DNA from 2 places in the Lactobacillus sp. ESL0684 genome. Region 1 is predicted to be linked to the other one. Evidence: riboswitches for the same ligand, from Rfam matches in the RefSeq annotation. Region 1 holds a riboswitch; the other holds the start of a gene.
What was found. Region 1 has a riboswitch for FMN ahead of ribD (bifunctional diaminohydroxyphosphoribosylaminopyrimidine deaminase/5-amino-6-(5-phosphoribosylamino)uracil reductase RibD). Riboswitches for the same ligand answer to the same signal wherever they lie in the genome.
Positions count from the first base shown of each region.

Region 1 (8,151 bases):
CATCTGTTAACCAAGCTGGAATCATATGGACAAGGCTAGTAACTATGTCAGTTCCCAGATAAATAGCAAAGAATACGGGAATAAAGTATAACAATCCATAAATAATTGGACCATAGACAATATGGTAATTCCTAGCTTTGCGAAATTTCCCCTGATCAATCGCTCTATTCACCAAACCATTAAATGAAGAAAACAACATTCTAACTACAATAGCTACTAATTGACCTAAAACTGCAACAGGTAATGCCACTGTTAGTGCCACTTGAGCTCTCGTATGTGACAAAATTGCAAATGCTGAAGCAACTACAGAACCTAAAACCCAATCTGGAGGAACTGCAGCACCAACTTGAACTACCCCCATCGTTACCAGCTGCAAAGTGGCTCCAACTAATAAACCTTTAGATACGTCTCCTAATGCTAATCCAACTAAAGTACTAACAACTAATGGCTGCTCAAAATTTTCACGTCCAAGTAGCCTTGAATCAAACATTGCAAATACACCTATCAAGGCGACAACAAATGCTTTCCAGAACATAACAAATCCCTCCTTTTAGAGAATTTTATTTAAAAATTCCTTTCCAGATGATGGAACTTGCTGCATTACGATATCGATGCCTTGATCACACATTTTTTTAGTTAGATCAACTTCTTCTGGTGTTAAGAACACGGCATTACTGTAACGTTTCGCATTGGGACGATCTGGTATACCACCATAATTGATTTCATCTACATGTCCATAAGCCTCAACAAATTTCGCTAGCTCCGAAACTTGTGCAAAGATAAGCATAACATTATCTTTAAGTGCCTTAATTTGTTCCATTTTAGCTATTGCTGCATCAACACTGAAAACATTCAATTTGATATCTTCTGGTTTAGCCAGTTTTAAAGACATCTTCTTAAAATCATCATTTGCGGTTGCTGTATCAATCACAATAATTCGTTCTATGCTAGCAAACTTTGACCATGAAAAGATTACCTGTCCATGAAGTAATCGATGATCGACCCTAATCAGCTTTATCATAATATATTCACCTCATCTTGAATTTTAGAATTTACTTTTGACTAATAAAGACTCCTTTCTCACCAATAAAAGTACTAGATAAGCCTTTTATCAAGCTTTTACTTTTGGAATCATTATTCGATACCCGTTAAAGATACCTCAATAAAATCTTTACTTTTTATGACGTATTAACACGTACACCATTATATTATTACAAAATATATAATTTGTAAACACTTTCTGTGATATTAATTAATTTTAGCGAAGCTTTATTAAAAATATCTTTATTATCTATAGGTTTCTTTCCACATATATCTACGTGTTTCAAAGCTTTCATTAGTTGCATAAGATAATTGGCGCATATAAACATTGTTAAGAATCGAAGAGAAAAGCGAGTGATTAAAATACGGCGAAATGCTTTCTTTCAAATCATCTAAACCAATTTCTTTACCATCTAAAACATATAATTTTTTACCACCAAATCTTTGCTCAAATTTAAGAGCTCGCTCATCCTCTGGTCTAGTTTTTCCAGTCGCTAATAACTGAAAAATTGATTTATTCTTATCAGTAACTTCAAACGGTCCATTGAAATATTCATAACTATGAATGGTCGGTGAATTCAATTGCAACATTTCTTCTAGGTTACAGATCGAAAAGACATAGGCAGCACCCATTGTGGGGCCACTAGCGATTACATAGATAGTTTTTTCAGTTTTATTTAAATCAGCCCATTCTTTAGCAAGAGGAGTTGTATAGTCAACAGCTTTACGATACATCGGATCTAGAACATCAAAGGCTTGCATTGCATCAGCATAATCTTGATAACCTTCGACTTCGTTAACCAAGTTCATTGCTATATCTAATCCAATACTTGCATTTACGCGTTCTAATCTACTTTCATCAAGTGCCAAACTTTCATACTTGATCTTAAAATCTGCAACTTCTACCAACTCCGATTTATCAACATACAAAGCAATTGTAGTTGCACCATGGTCACGAGCCACTTTAGCTGCTTCGATTGTTTCATACGTTCCACGCATTGAACACAAAACCACTAAAGTATTCTGATCAAGATTTTTAGGTGCTGCATAAATAAATTCACCACTTGTGAACATACTTGAAAAAACACCTTGGGATTCCTGCTGCATAAAATAATTAGCACCGTAGAAGCCACCAAATGAGCCTCCAGCACCTACCCATAAAACTTGTTTTAATGTTCCTTTTGAATTAACTTTTGCAATAGCTGCTTTAACAGTTTGCTTAACTTCTTCTTGAATTTTCATATATTTCTCCTATTAAAACAAAACGTGTTAATACATCTATTATAATAAAGCGCTTTAATTATAAAGTAAAGAACTTTTTTGTGTAAAAGATTCATATCTTTTACACAAAAAAGGCTCAATCCTTCTTACAAAGAATTGAGCCTTTTTAAATGCCAAATTTATAATTCGTCGATTTGATCTTCGATATTTAAAACTTCTAAAATATCTGTGGCACAATCAGCACCTTTGTTGCCACCCTTGCCACCTGCACGATCCGTTGCTTGAGCAACTGTATCTGTAGTTAACAAGCCAAACATCACTGGTACTGGACCGGTTGCTGAAGCAGCAGCTAACTGGCTAGTAGTACCTTGGCAAACGTAATCAAAATGAGATGTTTCACCGCGAATAACTGCACCTAAAGCAATTATGCCATCAACCTTACCGCTTTTGGCCAAGCAATTAACCGTTCTGGCCAATTCAAAAGCGCCAGGAACATGAATCACTGTTAGGTTCTCATCTGATACACCAGACTTTTTCAATTGTCCAACAGCTCCGCTAAGCAAGCGATCCGTTACAACACTATTAAACTGTGCAACGACTATACCTATTCTCTTATCTTGTCCTGCCGCAATATTACCTGTAATTTCTTTCATGTTAATCTACCTCATTCAAAATATGATTCATTTGATGTTTTTTAGTTGCTAAATATTTTTCATTTTCTTTAGTTAAACCAACTTCCATCGGTACTCGCTCAACCACTTTAATACCATAGGCCTCTAGCTGAGCAACCTTATCAGGATTATTAGTCATGAGCCGGACTTCAGAAATTCCTTTTTGGCGCAAAATTTTGGCAGCTAAGTTGTAGCGACGAGCATCAACCGGAAAACCAAGCTTTTGATTAGCCTCAACAGTATTTGCACCCTCATCTTGTAATTTGTAAGCACGCAATTTATTAGCTAAGCCAATACCGCGACCCTCTTGGCGCAAATACAAAACAGCACCTGAACCATTAGCTTCAATCTTATCTAGCGATTCTGCTAATTGAGCACCACAGTCACACCGTTTAGACCCAAAGACATCCCCAGTCAAACACTCACTATGCAGCCGCAATAATAATGGTTCATCTGGTTTAATATCACCCTTACTGATTAATAAAGTTGGTTCTTTTTCAGGTTGTTTCTCATTTTCAAAACCCTCAAGTTCAAAATGACCATGCTTAGTTGGAAAATCAACTTTGGTAATTGATTCAACCTTTAAGTCTTCATCTTCTTGACGCTTGCGATATTCAATTAATTCTTCAATAGTCAAGTACGGTAATCCCATACCTTCTGCTAAAGCCTTTAAATCTTTGCGCCGAGCCATTGTACCGTCTTTTTTGATACATTCACAAATAAAGCCAACTGGTGCTACTCCTGCAAGGCGAGCCAAATCCAGTGCTGCCTCGGTGTGACCAGTTCGTTCCAATACGCCGCCTTCTTTAGCAACTAATGGAAAAACATGGCCAGGATGATAAAAATCATCCCAAGTACTGTTGGGATCAGCTAATTTTTTAATTGTCTTAGCACGATCGTATGCAGAAATACCAGTAGTGGTCGTTGTAGCATCAACACTTAACGTAAAAGCTGTCCCAAATTCATCATTTGATCCAGTTTCAATTGGGCTAATATGCTGGCGATCGGCATATTCCTTACTCATTGGTACACATAACAAACCGCGAGCTTTGGTAATCATGGTATTAACCATCTCAGGTGTTGCTTTTTCAGCTAGGCCAATCATATCGCCTTCAGATTCACGTTGTGGTGAATCAGCCACAATTACTAAACCACCATTTCTCATGTGATCAAGGATTTTACGCATTTTTTCATTTAATTGATCTGTCATTTTATTTCCTCACTATAACTTATTTGTTCCAAGCTTGACACTGTTTTACCACATAACGGCCAATCATATCCGTTTCAATATTGACATGGTCACCTAATTTGTAACCAGCTAAAGTCGTATTAGCAATGGTAAATGGAATCAGGCTCACACCAAATTCGGCATTTTGTGCCATGGTGACCGTTAAGCTTATACCATCAATCGCGATTGAGCCTTTTTCTACAATATATGGATCATATTGTTGTGGTACTCTAAACCGCAATTCAATCGAATTTTCTGTTTCAACTCTAGCAGTTAATTCTGCCGTGGTATCAACATGACCAGCTACAATATGACCATCTAAGGTTGCTCCCAAAGCCAGTGATGGCTCTAAGTTAACCACACTTGATACTTGTAAATTGCCCAGATTAGTTCGCTTCATCGTTTCTGGCATCACATCAACAGTAAACTCATCATTAGTCCAATCAGTTACGGTTAAACAAATTCCATTAACTGCAATGCTGGCACCAAGCGGCAAATTTTCTTGGGCTAATTTAGGAGCAGCAATTGCTAACTTAGCATGCTTTTCAGTTATTTCCAAACGAGTGATCTTACCCGTTGCTTGAATTATTCCGGTAAACATTGTTTTCTCCTTGCGCTAATGCGCACATCTTGCTCTAAGGTCTTTACATCAATTAGTTCATATTGTGATGAAGTCGCTCCCAACTCTTGTCCTACTGCGACTGGCAAAGCAGTCCCGCCTAAGACCTTAGGTGCTATATAAGCTATTATTTGATCGGCTAAATCTGCTGCTATAAACTCTGCTTGAACCTGACTACCACCTTCAACTAACAGGGATTGAATCTCATATTTTGCAAGTAATTTAACAATTTTAGTTGGAGTCCATTTAGCTTGCGTAAAAATTTTAACTGCAACTGGCAGTTCTTTCTGCAATTCTTGTTCACTTAACAGCCAAATTTCACCTGGCTGATTAAATAATTCCTGAGTGAAGTCTATCCGATTAGCATCTTTAGTCAAGATTATTCTAATAGGTGGGATTGGCAAACACTTAATTCGCACTGTTAGTTGTGGATCATCAATTCTTAAAGTATTAGCACCTATTAAAATAGCTTGATTCTGACAACGTAATTTTTGGACATCGAGTTGGGCAGCATCGCCAGTTAACAAGGTTCGCTTATTACCCGCTGCATTAAGCTTACCATCAAGAGACATCGCATATTTGAGGGTAACTAGTGGCCTTTGTTGTTGATAAAAGAAGTTATAGGCCTCATTCAAATACTCCGTACCACCAATGACTTCAGTTGTGATGCCATGCTCTTGTAGAAACTTTATCCCTTTACCAGCAACTATTTTATGTGGATCAAGTTGTCCAATAACTACGCGTTTGATTCCTGCTTCAGCCACTTTTTCACAGCAAGGTGGCTGCTTACCATAATGACTACAAGGTTCCAAAGTAACATAAAGTGTAGCACCATCAGCTAATTCGGGTTTAGCCAAGTGAGCCAATGCGTTAACTTCAGCGTGAACTTGCCCATACTGATGATGATACCCAGTAGCTAAGACTTGACCATCTTTAACAATAACTGCTCCCACTAAAGGATTCGTCCAAGTCATTGCCCGCGCCTTTAATGCTTCTTGGGCTGCAAGTTGCAGATAATCCTTATCCTGCATTAATTTCACTTCCTCAACAAAAAGCCTCGCTGATCTTAATCAACGAGGTCTTCATAATCAACTATCATTAGCTCTTAACCAAGCTTATTCTTGAATTGCAAGTTAAATACTAGTCTTTATTTTCTTCTCCCATCCAGACTTTAACTGTCGGTACCAGACTTGCACTAGTTCCACCACCATGATAGTGGGTCACGGACTTCAATTAAGCATTAATTGTTACCGTCGGTATGGAATTACACCTTACCCCGAAGAAATTCTTTAATTATCTTAAGCATAATATACAGATACCCTTACGTCAATAGAAAGCTAGTTAAATTCATTAATTAAAACTAATTTTATCAAAAATAAAAACGTGTGAGTCACAGGGCTACACACGTTTTATTGTAAGTAAACATAGCTATAAATTTAAATAATAATTTTTACCAAATTTGATTCTACAAACCAAGCAAATGGGCAAAAGCTGGAACTAATAAGTTATCAACTAATCCAGTTGCAACTACTGCTACTGCAGCCATCGCCCCTTGCACAGAACCCATCTCTAGAGCGAAAGCTGAGCCAACAGTATGTCCTGCAGCTCCTAAACCTAACCCAGTTCCCATCGGATCTGTATCAAGTTTAAACCACTTAACCATCTGCTTGCCTAGTGCATAAATCATTACGGCATTTAGAATACATGCCATTGCAGTAATTGATGCGTTACCGCCAATTGCTGTTGTCAGTGGCATGGCAATCGCAGTTGTTGCCGATTGACTAAGCATCGATCTAACACCAACTTCATTTAATCCTGCTGCCTTAGAAATAAAGGTAATCAAGATTAAGGAAACAAAAGTACTGATTACCAAGCTAGTTAAAATGATCCCCCAATTTTTCTTGATAACATCATTACGCTTGTATAAAGGAACAGCAAACGCAATTGTTGCTGGTGTAATAAACCAGAAGATAATATCTCCACCTGGTTTGTAGGCTTGAGTGTAGACCTGAGTTGTTGAAACATCAAATACTTTGCCTAAAACTACCAAAATGGCAATTCCTAAGACCATAGCAACAAACAGAGGTTGGAATAAGAAAAAACCATGTGACTTTTTGAAAAGCCACTGACCAATCAAAAAGACAAATAATGATAGGAATACACCAAATAAAGGATTACTTAAATAAGCCATCATTTACTGCCCCCAGTCTTAACATTATGAGCTATCGAATGATGTCCAGATGTGATTCTCTTTTTAAGCCAAACCAAGATTCGAGTTGTGTAAGCAGTTACCACCAATAAAATAATGGTTGCTAGCAACACTACCAAGACTAACTGAACACCTTGCGATTTCATGATATCCAAGTTAGCAGCCAAAGAGATTCCCGAAGGAACAAACATAAAACTAATCAACGAGATTAAGGCACTACCAAAGGAATCAACCCATTCAATTTTAACTACATGTGTTGTCAACAATACATAAAGCAAAACTAATCCAATTACAGGTGTTGGTACTGGGAATGACTTGGGCATCATTTCTGATATCAACTGTGATACAAATAAAATTGTGGCATAAACCAACATTTGAAACAGAATTGGCGCTGATTTAGTTTCTGGCTTTTTCTCTTTCATTACACTCATTTCCTTTCTCTAACTTATCTTTATTTCAATGATTAAGATATACCTAAAGTAAGAATCTGAAAGCGATTTTTTGTTTAAATGCAAAATTTAATGGCTTAACTACCCAATAGCAATGCCGAATTTCTATCCCATTCCAAGTTGCTTACTTAGATCGGCACGATAAGAACGACCCACCTGAACTTTTTCACCATTATCCATAACTAGCAACAACGTATGATTAAACCAAGGCTGTACTTCTTTTACTTCCTCAAGATTTACCAACGTATTTCGGTGAACTTGCATAAATTTAGGCTTAGGCAACCGCTGTTTTAGCCAAGACAAAGTTTTACGAGTTTGGTACTGCTTTTTGGCAGTCGAAACTGTCAAAACACCATCACTGATAGTTGCTGACACGATATCAGACAACTTGATCACGACATTACGATCATCTAGTTCAATCGTTAATAAATCATTAATTGAACTTGCAGCAGGTACTTCTTGCGATAAAACTTTCTTTACCTTAGTCAGAGCTTGGTCAATTCGCTCTTGTTCAAACGGTTTTAAAACATAGTCCAATGCGCCTACATCAAAGGCTTTGACCGCATATTCGTCATAAGCAGTAGAAAAGATAATAATTGGTGAATAATTTAATTGCTTAAGTTCGTTCGTTAATTCAAAGCCGTTTTCTTCATTAAGAGAAATATCTAAGAAGATTAAATCAATTTTATTTTTCAAAAGCTGACTCTGAGCTT
Region 1 is NZ_CP113941.1:1,620,731-1,628,881, forward strand. It holds gene OZX56_RS07905 (PTS sugar transporter subunit IIC) at 1-535, opposite strand, end outside; gene OZX56_RS07910 (PTS sugar transporter subunit IIB) at 551-1,021, opposite strand; gene OZX56_RS07915 (sugar isomerase) at 1,288-2,283, opposite strand; gene ribH (6,7-dimethyl-8-ribityllumazine synthase) at 2,442-2,915, opposite strand; gene ribA (GTP cyclohydrolase II) at 2,917-4,143, opposite strand; gene OZX56_RS07930 (riboflavin synthase) at 4,163-4,762, opposite strand; gene ribD (bifunctional diaminohydroxyphosphoribosylaminopyrimidine deaminase/5-amino-6-(5-phosphoribosylamino)uracil reductase RibD) at 4,747-5,811, opposite strand; FMN riboswitch at 5,929-6,068, opposite strand; gene OZX56_RS07940 (LrgB family protein) at 6,246-6,971, opposite strand; gene OZX56_RS07945 (CidA/LrgA family protein) at 6,971-7,411, opposite strand; gene OZX56_RS07950 (LytTR family transcriptional regulator DNA-binding domain-containing protein) at 7,544-8,151, opposite strand, start outside.

Region 2 (8,151 bases), 630 kb from region 1:
TAACGAACACCACAAAAGTTGGTGGATTAGTAGCCACTTGAGTCATATAATACACCCTTAGCCGTTTGCCCTTGACCATTGGAGTTGGGACTAGCTTACTAGCTTCTAGCAATAAATCGTTTAAAACACTAGATTGAATGCGTTGATTTTGATTATGATATACCTGCTTTACAACTTGCGGAATCTGCTCTAAATTTTGTCCAGTTTTAGCAGAAACAAAGATTATTGAAGCATAATCCAAATATTGAAACTCTTGACGAATAGTCTGTTCAAAGTCTTTACCACTATTACTGTTTTTCTTAGGTAGATCCCATTTATTAACAATGATTACCATTCCGCGACCAGCATCATGAGCATACCCTGCCACATGCTTATCTTGCTCGCGAATACCACTACTGGCGTCTAAGACTAGACAAACCACGTCTGAGTGCTCAATGGCTCCCATTGCGCGCATTACAGAATACTTCTCAGTCTTTTCATAAACTTTACCGCGGCGTCTAATTCCTGCAGTATCAACAATGCGATACTTAGTACCGTCTGCACCGACAAAAGGTGTATCGACAGCATCACGTGTTGTTCCTTCTTCATCGTTAACAATCACTCGCTTTTCACCGACCAAACGATTAACGATCGAAGATTTACCAACATTAGGGCGACCGATAATACTAAATGAAATCTGCTCGTCATTCTTTTTGGCCAAATCTTTAGGAAGTTCACTAACAACGCGATCAAGTAAATCACCAATCCCTGTCCCATGACTACTGGAAATTGGCACGGGATCTCCTAAACCTAAACTGTAAAAATCATAGATATCAGCACGTTGTTCTGGATTGTCAGCCTTGTTAACTGCCAAGATAACTGGCTTATCAGTTTGATATAACAGATGGGCAATACGTTCATCTAAATCAGTTAAATGATTAGCTACACTGGTTATCATAATAATCACATCAGCTTCATCGATTGCAATTTCTGCTTGCGCACGAATCTCATCTTCAATTCGACCGTTTTCCCAAGTAATACCACCTGTATCAATTAAATCAAACTTGTGCCCCATCCATTCTGCTTGCGCATAATTACGATCACGGGTAACTCCTGGCTTGTCTTCAACAATAGCTAAGCGTTCATTAATAATCCGGTTGAAAAGAGTTGATTTACCAACATTAGGTTGTCCAACAATCGCAACTACTGGTAAAACCATATTTTTCAGCCTCCTCTAATAAAAATAAAAAAGTCGGCTTCACAAAAGTCGACTTTTTTATCTAAGTTTAACGACGATCTTTTAGTTGATCACCAATCAGATCACCCAAAGCAAAGCCATTATCATCATTATTCATGTATTTCTTGTTAACAGAACTTCTGTTGTAAGAACCGTGTGAATGTGAGCCCTCATTATCAGAGCCTTTAGAATCAGCTGCCTTCATTGAAAGTGAGATCCGACGTTCGTTTGGATCAATGTTCAAAACCTTAACCTTAACAGTTTGGCCGATTTCTAAAACATCACTAGGCTTATCAACATGCTTATATGAAATTTCAGAAACATGAACTAAGCCTTGAATACCATCGGCAACTTCGACAAAGGCACCAAAGTTAGTTAGTGACTTAACTTCACCCTCGAAAATGTCACCTTCATGTAATTCAGCCGTTGCTTGTTCAAACGGAGAAGGTTCAGTTTGCTTAATTGAAAGGGAGATACGATGTCTGTCATCATCAATACCAATAACTTTAACTTTAACATCTTGACCAGCTTTTAAGACATCACTAGGCTTATCAACATGCTTATATGAAATTTCGGAAATGTGGACTAAACCATCTACACCACCAACGTCAACAAATGCACCGAAGTTAGTCAAACGAGAAACTTTACCTTCAACGACATCACCAACAACTAGTTGTGATGCAACATTATCAAAGGCTTCTTCACGTTCTTCTTCAATTAAATCCTTATGAGAAAGAATTAACCGATTCTTGCTTGGATCGATTTCAGTAATCTTAAGTTTCATTGTTTTACCAATGTATGGCTTAAGATCTGAAACGTAACGGTTAGAAATCAATGAAGCTGGTAAAAATCCTCTAGTACCAACATCAACTAATAAACCACCACGAACTGATGAAGTTACAGTACCTTCAATAGCATTTCCTGCTTCAAAGTCCTTTTGTAACTCATCGTAAGCTTCTCTTTCTTTCAAGCGGGTAACTGAAAAGAAGAATTCACCATTTTCCTTGTCACCACCAGCTTTTCTCAAAACTAAAGCTTTGAATTTATCTCCTGGCTTAACAAGTTCACGTAAATCGGCATTGCGATCTGAAGTGTATTCACGACGAGGAACGACACCTTCAACACCGGCGTTTTCTACCCCAACATCGATCTGACCATCTTCAACGTCTAATACTTCGACATCGACAATATCTCCGACCTCAACTCCTTGCATTTGCTTCAATGCATCTAAAAATTGATTACTGTTTTCTGACATTATTTACCTCCCAATATCATAAATCTAATTCTAAATGAAACTGAGATATTTTTCTACTGTTTTAACCCTTTTTTTTAGTTTTTTTTGAATTTTTTTATTTTGGACAAAATTTCAGTGACAACTTGGTCAATTGTCATCCTAGTTGTATCGATTTCAATTGCATCCTGGGCTTTTTTTAATGGTGAAATAGCCCGATGTGAATCCTTATAATCTCTCATTGAAATATCTTGTTCAATTTCAGCAACTGTTCGTTCGGTCTTGATGCCTCGCTGTTTAAAGTCAAGCATTCTTCTTTGAGCACGCGATTTGGCTGATGCTACTAAAAATATTTTAACTTCAGCATTAGGTAAAACAGTGGTACCAATATCGCGACCATCCATGATTACATCGGTTTTGCCAGCTAATTGTCTTTGCAAAGCTACCATTTTAGTTCGAACTCCAGCTAAAGCAGATACTTGTGAGACATTAGCCGAAATTTCAGGCGTTCTAATTTCTTGCGAGACATCTTGACCACTTACATAGACCTTCTGCACGCTATTTTCTGCTCTTAATTCAATTTTTTCATGGTCAAGAGCAGTTAAAATTGCTGCTTCATCACCATAATCAAGCTGATGCTTTCTCGCAATCAGCGTGCAGGCGCGATACATTGCTCCAGTATCAATATAAATAAAACCTAATTTTTGCGCAATAATTTTTGCGACCGTACTTTTGCCAGCTGAAGCTGGGCCATCAATTGCTATCTGCATCCCAATCAAAAAGGGACATAAAGTCCCTAACCTTTCTTTAAATTACCTTAACGTCAAATTTTGTCCCTCATCAACTTGCGCATCAATGCTTAAGTTATTGAGCTCAGCCAATTTACCAACAGTTGTATTAAACTTATCCGCAATACTAGTTAAAGTTTCACCACTCTTCACCACGTATTGTTTAGGAGTAGTCACTGTCTTAGTTTTAGGCTGTTGATTCTCAGTTTTATCAACTTTAAGCTTCTTAGTTGCTCTTTTAGCAGTAGTTGCTGTTGATTTTTTAGTCCTAGAGCTTTTATGCTTAGAAGTTCGCAGCTCAACAGCCTGTTCTGCCGGTTTAGAGTTAGTAGCCAATTGATGAACAATAGGCACAAGAGCAGCACAGATAATTAACAAAATTGCCAGCATTGCTAACCAGCCTTTTGCGCTTGAATGCTGCGCATCAACACGCTTATCAGTTGGTCGTTGATAGTATTTATATGGTTTATCTTGTGTCTGCTTCATCGAAAAATACCTCCATTTATCACTAACCCGTTTCATTTTAGCATATTTAATCTAAAAATTGGACAAAAAATCGGTCATTTTCATGACCGATTAGCAAGAATATTACCTTTTTAATTTTAAGCTATTTATTTTAGGTTAAAACGCTTTTGCACAAATGGTTTTAAATTACGTAAGACTGTTTCAAATAACAAATAAACTGCAATTCCGTTGATTGAACCTTTTAACAAATTAAATGGAACAATAATGCCAAAAATATAAGTACTCATTGATGGAAGATGAAGTAATTGACCTAAATATACTTTTTCCGTAAAACTTAGTAATCCTGAATAACTACTAATAGCTGGCGGATTAGGAATTGATGTAACTGCATACATTGGTGTTAAAACTAGCGCATTCAGAGTTGCCAGAACAATAGTCATGGCGATGATACCCAAAATAATCCCAACAAGTGGTTTCAGATGTCGTTTCCCCATATTTTGTTCTTCTTTAGAAATGTTTTTAGTGACAAAATAAAACGGTAAAGCAAATGATAATGTGGCAAATAATGAGGCTAACTGACCAACAATACTTGGCAGGGCAATTCCCTTATAAATCAAATGAATTGCCATTCTAATTATTGCAATAAAGATACCTGGGCCCGCACCAAATAAGAAGGTTCCAATGGTAATAACAACGTCAGAGAAATCAAACTTTAAAAAACTAGCAATCGGCAGCGGAAACGCCAACTGCATCACTACAAAAGCAATTGTCCCAATCAAAACATAAGCAATAATATTAGCTAAACTGCTTGAATTTTTTCTTTTCAAAAAATTACCTCCAAAAAAGTCTGCTGCTTCTAGCAACAGACTTAATAAAAGTAAATGATTCAATTCTTCATCGTAAACCTTTAGTTTAGTCTGTCTTCTTTCATCTAGACTCTAACTATCGGTATCTTAATCGATTCCACCACAATACGTGGGTCGTGGACTCACACCACCGGTCGGGACTTACACCCTGCCATGAAGACAACAAACTTATATTCAAATTCTGTATAACATACTAATCTACATGCTTTAATCTGTCAACTTCAGCATGTGATAATTCACGATATTTACCAGAAACCAATGAATCTAAAGTCAAAAAAGCGTACTTCTCGCGCGAAAGTTTATCTACTTGATGATTAACTGCCTTAAACATCCGTTTAACTTGGTGATAATGTCCCTCATGAATCGTTAATTGCACAATTTGCATATTCTTCTTTTTATCGCTGCGGATAATTTTAACCTTAGCTGGCGCGCTTTTGTGTTGATCAAATTTTACACCATGAGTCAACTGCGCAATCTCTTCTGGCAACAAATGACCAGTAATTTTAGCAACATAAACTTTAGCAACATTGTTACGCGGATGCATCAATAAGTTAGCTAATTCACCATCATTAGTCATTAACAATAATCCTGAAGTGTCGTAATCTAGTCTACCAATTGGATATAAACGATAAGGAACGTTTTTAAAATAATCTACTACCGTTTTTCTACCTTTATCATCATTAGCGGTAGACACGACACCGCGCGGTTTATAAAAAAGATATGTGTGCAAACTTTCGCGCTCAATCGGTTCCCCATCAACAGCAATATTACTAAAAGTATCAACTTTAGTTCCTAGCTTAGTAACTGGCTCACCATCAACAGTCACTCGGCCTGCGACAATCATTTTCTCCGCTTTTCGTCTTGAAGCAATTCCCGCTTCAGCAATTACCTTTTGTAAACGTTGTAAAACCATCTATTCTCCTTGTTTTTTAGTCTCAGCTAATTTCTGATCCATTTGTCCTTTAGCAGCAAATAAATCCATTTGTCCTTCAGCATCAATGCTATCATCTTCAAAATCTTCAATTAATGGTAAATCAGCTAAACTTTGGTAGCCAAAATATTGTAAAAAGTAATCACTAGTTACATACAAATTTGGATGACCAGGTGCTTCCTTTTTGCCATCAGTCTTAATTAAATCACGCCAAATTAATGTTTGCAAAGCACCTGATGAATTAACACCCCGGATTTCATCAATCTCAATCCGCGTGATTGGCTGCTTGTAAGCGACAATCGATAAAATTTCTAAAGCAGATTGACTGAGCGACTTAGTAAGATCTTTTTGAAAATAATTTGTCACAATCTTACTTACTTCGGGTCTAGTTGTTAACTTATACTGATGATTAAGCTGCAATAACTGTAGTCCTGAGTCTTGATCTTGCTGCAAATTGGCTGCTAACTTACTAGTTAATTCACGTAATGCTGGTTGTTCTATTTGCAATAATTCACCTAAATTATCACTAGCTATGCCATTATCACCTGCAAGGTATAGTAATGCTTCTAATTCTGCCAATTTACTCGTCATTCGCATCAATTCTTTCTAATTCAAGATCACCAAACGTGCGCGTCTGACTCACTTTTACTTTTTGGTTTTTACATAATTCTAGCATAGCTAAAAATAAGCCAATCACATCAGATAAGCTATGCAATTGTTTACTACACCAAAAAAAGCTAACTTTCTGATATTTGACAAGGTTACTTTCTAACAGCTCTATCATAGCAGTAATTGGCGTCTGTTCTACGTTAACTGAGGCGATATCTGGCTGCCGCAATTTTAATCTTTGCCAAACAACACTAAAGGTATTAGCAAGTTGGGATGAAGTAATCTGTCCCAAAGGCAATGGTTGCACACTTTTGGTCTGCGGTACACTCTCTTCTTTAGCAACCACAACAGGTACTGACTCATTACGCTGCTTAAAATAAACTGATATTTTTTTAAAAACTGAATATTGGACCAATTGCTGGACTAACTCGTCACGTGGATCTTCGACTGGCTCATCTTCATTAACAAAATCATTTTGAGGCAATAAAGACTGGGATTTGATTCTCAATAGAGTCGAGGACATTACAAAATATTCTCCAGCAATTTGCAAATTTAACTGCTTCATTTCTTGTAGATATGCAAGATATTGACTCGTTATTTTGGCAATGGGGATATCATAAATATCAATCTTTTGACGATTAATTAAATGAAGCAGCAAGTCAAGTGGCCCTTCAAAATTTGGTAATTCTAAAGTTAAGTTATCACTCATAGTTATTATTTGTTTTTAGATATTTAGTTAGATACGCATACTCTGGTACTGCAGTTATTTTCTTCGTTGGATTATTTGCTGCCAACTCACGAATTGCTTGTGCTTGATATTTTTCTAGACGAAAATCAGGGGCAAACGAAATATAACGAACAATAACAAAATTTTGATCAAATTGTGTACCAAGCACTCCAATAAAATTAGCACTTTCATAACGGAACAAATACAACTGAAATTCAGTACTAGTTTTGTTTAAATTTATTTCATCTTTTAAATTGGCCAAGTTTTTGAAATCAGATAAATAAGATAACAATCCCATGGCTACCTTTTCTTGATCATTCTTACATTCAATCAGCATTTAATCACCTAAACTCGTGGATGTGTCTTCGCATAAACTTGTAAAATATGCTTTTGCGATAAATTCGTATAAATTTGTGTCGTACTGATATCTGAATGTCCCAAGATTTCCTGAACAATTCGTAAATCAGCACCGTTTTCTAGCAGATGGGTGGCAAATGTGTGTCGTAATGTATGCGGAGTGACATCTTTTTTAATGCCTGCTAACTGGCAATAGCGCTTGATAATTTGCCAAACTGCCTGCCTAGACAACGATCCACCGCGATTATTAAGAAAAATAAAATCACTATTTTTACCAACTTTTAACACTAATGGATCACGAACTTTTTGCTGATAACTTTTTATCCAAGAAATTGCCACGCCGCTAATTGGGATCAAGCGCTCCTTAGAGCCTTTACCAAAAACTTTCAATAGTTTTAAATCTTCATGCAAATCATCAAACTTGAGGTTAATTAATTCACTAACCCTAATCCCAGTCGCATACAAAGTTTCCAGTAAAGCCCGATCGCGTAAGCCTAACTTTCGTGTAGTATCTGGTTGTTGCAATAATTGTGTCACTTCTGCCACACTCAACGCGACCGGCAAACGCTGTTCTTTTTTTGGCGGATCAATTTCTAACATAGGGTTGATTTTTTGAATATTTTGACGTGCTAACCATTGATAAAATTTACGTAAACTTGAAATCATGCGACTAATTGAACTAGTTGCTTTATTCAAATCACGCTGTTGCGCCAAAAAAGCGTCAATATCAACAGCTTTAGTTGGCCAAGATGACAAATTTTCTTTTTTCAAAAAAGCCAAAAACTCAGTTAGATCCTGTCTATAGGCAGATATTGTATTAGCACTAAGGCCTCGCTCAAGTTGCACGTAGCGCAAATAATCTTCAACCTGTTCCTGTAACTTATTCATGTTCATTATCTTCTGGATCATTAATTAAACTGATCGTGCCAGCCGTTTTATCTTCCGCAATATAATCTGCCTT
Region 2 is NZ_CP113941.1:985,857-994,007, forward strand. It holds gene der (ribosome biogenesis GTPase Der) at 1-1,198, opposite strand, end outside; gene rpsA (30S ribosomal protein S1) at 1,266-2,471, opposite strand; gene cmk ((d)CMP kinase) at 2,546-3,217, opposite strand; gene OZX56_RS04600 (LysM peptidoglycan-binding domain-containing protein) at 3,260-3,721, opposite strand; gene OZX56_RS04605 (ECF transporter S component) at 3,847-4,527, opposite strand; FMN riboswitch at 4,616-4,731, opposite strand; gene OZX56_RS04610 (pseudouridine synthase) at 4,760-5,479, opposite strand; gene scpB (SMC-Scp complex subunit ScpB) at 5,480-6,088, opposite strand; gene OZX56_RS04620 (segregation/condensation protein A) at 6,078-6,815, opposite strand; gene OZX56_RS04625 (reductase) at 6,808-7,170, opposite strand; gene xerD (site-specific tyrosine recombinase XerD) at 7,179-8,078, opposite strand; gene OZX56_RS04635 (S1-like domain-containing RNA-binding protein) at 8,071-8,151, opposite strand, start outside.
Region 2: linked by a shared signal. The riboswitch ahead of OZX56_RS04605 (ECF transporter S component) and the one ahead of ribD (bifunctional diaminohydroxyphosphoribosylaminopyrimidine deaminase/5-amino-6-(5-phosphoribosylamino)uracil reductase RibD) in region 1 are both predicted to bind FMN.